Regions from separate parts of the Methylobacterium sp. NPDC080182 genome, predicted to be linked through region 2. Evidence: predicted binding sites of a transcription regulator. Region 2 holds the regulator's gene; the other holds the start of a gene.

Region 1 (3,382 bases), on a different contig from region 2:
GGACCTTCTTGCGCCACTCGATCCCGAGCCGGATCGTGTCGTCCCACAGGATCATCCCGGAGCGGCCCTTCATCATCTGGGCGCCGACGTCGAGGGAGGCGAAGAGCGGGTAGAAGGGCGAGGTCGAGGCGTGGACCAGGAAGCTCTCGTTGAGCCGCTTGTGCTCGACCCGCCGGGTCTGGCCGCGGATATGGCCGTCCCGGGTGTGGATCTGCGAGGCCTGGGAGAAGCTCGCGAGCTGCTTGTGGGTCGATTGCGTGGCGACGATGCCCGGCGAGGTCTCGTCGAGGCCGGTCAGCCCCATGGCGAAGCGCCTTGCGTAGAGCGGGTGGAACTTCATGAAGCCCGCCCAGGCCTCGTCGAACAGGATGTAGTCGCAGAGGTGGCCGATCTTCTCCAGGATCTCCTGGGCGTCGTAGATTGTGCCGTCGTAGGTGCACTGCTCGATCACCGCGACGCGGAACGGCCGCTCCCGGCGCCACGCCTCCGGGTCGGTCACCAGCGGGTTGCGGCGGATCTTCTCCCGGATCCGGGTCTCGTCGAGAGCTTCGTGGAAGATCGGCCCGATCAGTCCGTAGGCGTTGCGGTCGGTCTCCAGGAAGATCGGGATGCCGCCGCCGAGGAACAGGGCGCCGTGGTGGGCCGCCTTGTGGTTGTTGCGGTCGAACAGGACGAGGTCGTCCTCGGCCACCAGGGAGGACAGGACGATCTTGTTGGAGGCGGAGGTGCCGTTGAGGACGAAGTAGGTCTTCTCCGCCCCGAAGATCTTGGCGGCCTCCTTCTGGGCCTTCAGCGCCGGACCCTCGTGGGTCAGGAGGTCGCCGAGGTCGAGGACCGAGTTGTCGAGGTCGTCGCGGAAGATCGCCTCGCCCAGGTGCTCCACGAAGATCCGGCCGATCGGCGAGCGGTTGTAGAAGATGCCGCCGTTGTGGCCCGGGCAGGTCCAGAGCTGGTTGCCCTTCTCGGCGTAGTCGACGAGCGCGCCGAAGAACGGGGTCTTGAGGGTCTCGGCGTACTGCGTGACCCGGCTGACGAGGCCGCGGGCGATGAATTCCGGCGTCTCCTCGGCGAGGAAGATGTAGCCGTCGATGAAGTCGAGGAGCTCGACCGGGATGTCCTCCAGCCGCTTGCGGCGGACCATGATGACGATCGGCATCTCCAGGCCGCGCCGGCGCATCATGTCGATGAGGGCGGCGGCCTTGCCGTCGAGGCCGCGCTTGCCCCAGTCGACCACGAGGCAGCCGACCGCCGCGTCGGTCTGGACCGCGATGGCCGCGTCCTCGACGCGCCGGGCGCGCACCACCTCGAAGCCGCGCTGCTCCACGGCCGCCACGATCTGGTTGACGCGCGCGCCCTCGAGATCGTCCGGGTCGAAGGCCGGGGCGCACATCAGGACCGTGAAGCGACGGTGGAAGTCCATGGAGCCCTCTCTGGCCTCGGATGCAGCGGGTGGCTTTCCGGCCCGTCTGCGACGATTGCATGACACGGCGCGCGGCGGGCGGTCGCGGTCCGGACGAAACACCGTGAACCGGGCCGGCCACGACCGCCGCGCCGTCAGGATCGGCCGCGGGTCCCCTCTCCCGTGCGGGAGAGGGACAGGGTGAGGGGTGAGACCTTACCGGACGAGGCTCCCCCTCGAATCGCGTCGATCGGGTGCTTGATCCCGAAGCCTCTCGTCCCTCACCCCAACCCTCTCCCGTGCGGGAGAGGGGGACCCTCACACCCCGCGGCGCCGCTCCCAGACGTCCGGGTTGACCAGCCCGCCCGGCCGCCGGCCGGCGAGGACGTCGACCACGCGGGTCGCGGCGGTCTCGGCGGTGCGGATCAGGGCCGCCCCGGTGGAGCCGCCGACATGGGGCGTCAGGATCGCCCGGGGCTGGCGGGCCAGCGGGTGGTCGACCGGCAGCGGTTCCTGGGCGAAGACGTCGAGCCCGGCGCCCGCGATCGTGCCCGCCGCCAGCGCCTCCACCAGGGCCGCCTCGTCGATCAGGCCGCCGCGGCTGGTGTTGATCAGGAAGGCCTCCCGCTTCATCCGGGCGAGCTGGTCCCGGCCGATCAGGCCGCGTGTGCCCGGGGTCAGCGGCACGTGCAGGGAGACGATGTCGGATTCCGCCAGGAGCGCGTCGACCGAGGCGGCCCGCAGGGCGCCGGCGTTGGCGAAGTCCGCGTCCGGGCGGCTCGGGCCGTAGGCCAGCACCCGCAGGCCCAGGGCGGCGCCGAGCCGGGCGGTCGCCTGCCCGATCGCCCCGAAGCCGACGAGGCCCAGCGTCAGGCCGGCGAGCTCGATCAGCCGGGCGGTGAACTTGAAGCTGTCGTCGCCGGCCCGGACCGAGCGGTCGGCCTCCGGCAGGGCCTTGGCCAGGGCGAAGATCAGCGCCAGCGTCTGCTCGGCCACCGAGACGGCGTTGGCGCCTGGCGTGTTCACCACCACGATCCCGGCCCCGGTCGCCTCGGCCGTGGCGACGTGGTCGGTGCCGGTGCCGTGCACCCCGATCACCCGCAGGGCCGGCGCCGCCGCGATGGCGCGGGCCGGGAAGCCGGTGTTGCGGGTGATGACGGCGACGCAGTCGGCGACCTCGCGCGCCAGCGTCTCGGGATCGGTCCCGCTCGCCGGGCGCGGCTCCAGCCCGGCCGCGCGTAACCGGTCGAGGCCCGCCGCGTGGATCGGCTGGACGATGAGGCACGGACCGGTGATCACGGGGAAAACCTCTGCACTAGAGGAGGGGTGACAGGCACGTTTCGCGCCGGGCCCGTCTAGGCGGGGTGGGCAACCCTGGCAACCGGGCGCCCCGGTCTCCGCCGCGGCGACCCGATCGGACGCGCACGATCCACACCCGATCGCGGCCGGGTCGAGCCCCGCGCCCCCGCCCGGCCCGACGATCCCGGCCGCGCGCCTCGGCCGAAATCCGGTCCGGCCTTTCGCGAAAGCGCCGGCTCGACCGTGCGATGATGGTCGAGACACTGACAAAGATATCGTTCGGCGTGTAAAGTCAGTTTAGAGCGTTATCAATAGCGATCCCGCAGATCCGTCCTGCCTTCGCCAAATAGAATTGTAATTACTCCAAATGCATTTTTGACACATGTAGAGATATTTGCTGCCTTGCTCCGTGATTCGGAGCCTTCGTCACGACAATGCGGTCCCACGACTTCTCAGTACCTGTTTCCACGCGGAACCGGCGCCGGCGGCGCGCGGCCCGGCCGATTCTCCCGATGGCCGTCCTGCTGGGCTTCGTCGGGTCCGGGCTGCACGCCGCCCGCGCGGAGGAGGCCGGGGCCGGCCGGGACGTCCAGCTCGACGAGCTCTCGGTCGAGGGCGCGGCCGCGCCGCGCGGCCCAGTCCCGGCCTATGCCGGTGGTCAGGTGGCGCGGGGCGGGCGCCTCG
Region 2 (3,382 bases):
ATCCTGTTCGACGAGCCGACCTCGGCGCTCGACCCGATCTCCACCGGCCGCATCGAGGAGCTGATCGAGCAGCTGCGCGACGAGTTCACCATCGTGATCGTCACCCACAACATGCAGCAGGCGGCGCGCATCTCGCAGTTCACCGCCTTCATGTATCTGGGGCAGCTCGTCGAGTTCGGTCCGACCAACCGCATGTTCATGAACCCGACGGAACGCCGCACGCAGGACTACATCACCGGCCGCTTCGGCTAGTCTGCCGGGCCGCTCCGGTCCCGGGACCGCCGCTCGCGTCTCCGGCGCGCCGGCGGGTCCCGCAAGCCTCCCGGAGGGCCGTCCCCGGGACCCCATCGAAGGATCCGCCATGCCCGGCCATATCGTCACCTCCTACGACACCGACCTGGAGAACCTGCGTCGCTCGATCTCGGAGATGGGCGGCGTCGCCGAGAAGATGACCGCGGAGGCGACCGACGCCCTCGTGCGCCGGGACGACACGCTCGCCCAGGCTGTGATCCTCGCCGACAAGCGCCTCGACGCGCTGCAGCGGGACATCGAGGAGCGCGCCGTGCTGCTGATCGCCCGGCGCCAGCCCCTGGCGATCGACCTGCGCGAGACCATCTCGGCGATCCGCGTCTCCGGCGATCTGGAGCGGATCGGCGACCTCGCCAAGAACGTCGCCAAGCGCGTGGTGGCGATCTCCGATCAGGCGCCGGCCCAGAAGATCGTGCTCGGCGTGCGCCACATGAGCGACCTCGCCGAGGGTCAGCTGAAGGACGTGCTCGACGCCTACGGGAGCCGCGACGTCCAGGCGGCCCACGACGTCTGGGAGCGCGACGGCGAGATCGACGCCCTGTACAATTCCCTGTTCCGCGAGCTCCTGACCTACATGATGGAGGATCCGCGCAACATCTCGTTCTGCACGCATCTCCTGTTCTGCGCGAAGAACGTCGAGCGCATCGGCGACCACACCACCAACATCGCCGAGACGATCCACTACCTCGCCACGGGCGAGACGCTGGCGGGTGACCGGCCGAAGAACGACGCGTCGAACTACGCGACCGTGGACGGCGTGCAGGCGCCGTGAGGCGCCGACCCCGGCGCCTTCCTGTGGGCGCGGCCGGGGTCACTCTCCGTGCGGGTTGAGGCGGGGCGGCGCCTCCTGCACCATCCGGTGACCGCCCGCAGAACGAGTTTTCGAACGTGAGCATGCAAGTCCTGATCGTCGAGGACGAGGAGGCCCTGAGCACGCTGCTGCGCTACAACCTGGAGGCCGAGGGCTTCCTGGTGGATTCGGCGGCGCGCGGCGACGACGCCGAGCTGCTCCTGGCGGAGCGGATCCCGGACCTCGTCCTGCTCGACTGGATGCTGCCCGGCCTCTCGGGGATCGAGCTGTGCCGTCGGATCCGGGCGCGCCGGGAGACCGAGCGCCTGCCGGTGATCATGCTCACCGCCCGCGGCGAGGAGGGCGACCGCGTCCGCGGGCTCGGCACCGGCGCCGACGACTACATCGTCAAGCCGTTCTCGGTCCCGGAGCTGCTCGCCCGGATCCGCGCGCTCCTGCGCCGGGCCAAGCCCGCCCACGTCTCGGACCGGCTGGCGGCGGGCGACCTGGAACTCGACCGCACCGGCCACCGCGTCCGCCGCGGCGGCGAGGAGCTGCATCTGGGCCCCACGGAGTTCAGGCTCCTGGAATTCCTGATGCTGGCGCCGGGCCGGGTCTTCTCCCGCGAGCAGCTCCTCGACGGGGTGTGGGGCCACGACGTCTACATCGACGAGCGCACCGTCGACGTCCATGTCGGGCGGCTGCGCAAGGCGCTGAACGGCCCGCGCCAGACCGACCCGATCCGCACGGTCCGGGGCTCGGGCTACGCCTTCGACGAGACCTTCTCGCTGGAGGCCTGAGGCGGCCTCACGGGCCGTCCGGATAGGACTTCGCTCCGGCGCACCGTCATCGCGAGCGCAGCGAAGCGACCCAGGGCGGCGGAACGCCGGTGAGCGCGGCGCTGCTGGGTTGCTTCGCTCCGCTCGTAAAGACGGTGGGACGGGCCCGCGAAGATTCGCGCGTCCCGGTCTCCAGGGACTCAGCGCGCCAGCGCCGCGCTCCGGCCCGAGGCGGCCGGCACCGCCTCCAGCGCCGCCAGGACCGTCCCCTCGGTGAGGATCTGCGGCAGCACCTGGGGCTCTCCCGTCCCGGTATAGAGCAGGTAGAGCGGGACGCCGCTGCGCCCGTGCTTCTCCAGGAGGCGGGTGATCTCGGGGTTCTGGTTGGTCCAGTCGCCCTTCATGTAGGTCACGCCGCGCTCGGCCATCGCGGCCCGCACGGCCTTGGTGTTGAGCGAGGTCGCCTCGTTGACCGCGCAGGTGATGCACCACGCGGCGGTCATGTCCACGAAGACGGGGCGGTGCGCGTCGAGCAGGGCGTCGAGGCGCGCCTGCGTGAACGGCTCGATCCCGTCGGCGGCGGCCTGCGCGGCCGGCGCGGCGCGGTCCCGGGGCAGGGTGACGGCGAGGGCCCCGACGGCGATCAGCGCCAGCGCGGCGGCGGCCTGCGCGACCCGGCCGGCCCGCGGCGGGGCGGCGCGGCCGTGCTCCCAGGCCCAGGCGGCGAAGCCCACGAGGACGAGGCCGATCAGCGCCGCCAGCAGCCCGCGCGGGTCGACCTGCTGCGCCAGCACCCAGATCAGCCACGCCACGGTGGCGTAGACCGGGAAGGCCAGCACCTGCTTGAGGGTCTCCATCCAGGCGCCCGGCCGCGGCAGCGCCCGCAGGGCCGGCGGCCAGAGGGTCAGGAGCAGGAAGGGCAGGGCGAGGCCGAGGCCGAGGCTCGCGAAGACGGCGAGCGCCACGCCGGCGCTCTGGGTCAGCGCGAAGCCCACCGCCGAGCCCATGAACGGCGCCGTGCAAGGCGTCGCCACCAGGGTCGCGAGCACGCCGGTGAAGAACGAGCCGCTCAGGCCGCCGCGCCGGGTGAGGCCGTCGCCGAGGCCGGCGAGCCGGCCGCCGACATGGACCGCGCCCGAGAGGCTCAGGCCCATCGCGAACAGCAGGTAGGCGAGCCCCGCCACGATGGCGGGCGACTGGAGCTGGAACCCCCAGCCGATCGCGGCCCCGCCGCTCTTCAGGCCGATCAGCGCGGCGGCGAGCGCCAGGAAGCTTGCCAGGACGCCGGCCGTGTAGGCGAGGCCGTGGAGCCGCAGCCGGGCCGGCCCCTCGCCCGCGTGCCGCACGAGGCCGAGCACCTTGATCGACAGGACCGGGAAGACGCAGGGCATCAGGTTGAGGATCAGGCCGCCGAGGAAGGCGAAGGCCGCGGCGGTCGCCAGCGTCAGCGCGTCGAAGTCGGCGGCGGCCGGCGCGGTCGCGGGCGGCGCGGTCGCGGCCGGCG

Evidence for each region. Region 2 encodes PhoB, which activates phosphate uptake and scavenging genes when phosphate is short. Its sites were predicted from a motif close to TGTCATNNANCTGTCAT; they were not measured.
Region 1: the regulator PhoB is predicted to act here: its motif matches at 1,469-1,485, upstream of ACQKQD_RS17625 (Orn/Lys/Arg decarboxylase N-terminal domain-containing protein).

The regions. Positions count from the first base shown of each region.
Region 1 is NZ_JBNNWO010000009.1:269,273-272,654, forward strand. Features, by position in the region: gene ACQKQD_RS17625 (Orn/Lys/Arg decarboxylase N-terminal domain-containing protein) at 1-1,420, opposite strand, end outside; gene ACQKQD_RS17630 (hydroxyacid dehydrogenase) at 1,718-2,698, opposite strand; gene ACQKQD_RS17635 (TonB-dependent receptor) at 3,211-3,382, shown strand, end outside.
Region 2 is NZ_JBNNWO010000016.1:61,686-65,067, forward strand. Features, by position in the region: gene pstB (phosphate ABC transporter ATP-binding protein PstB) at 1-252, shown strand, start outside; gene phoU (phosphate signaling complex protein PhoU) at 362-1,081, shown strand; gene phoB (phosphate regulon transcriptional regulator PhoB) at 1,204-1,899, shown strand; gene ACQKQD_RS25375 (protein-disulfide reductase DsbD family protein) at 2,079-3,382, opposite strand, start outside.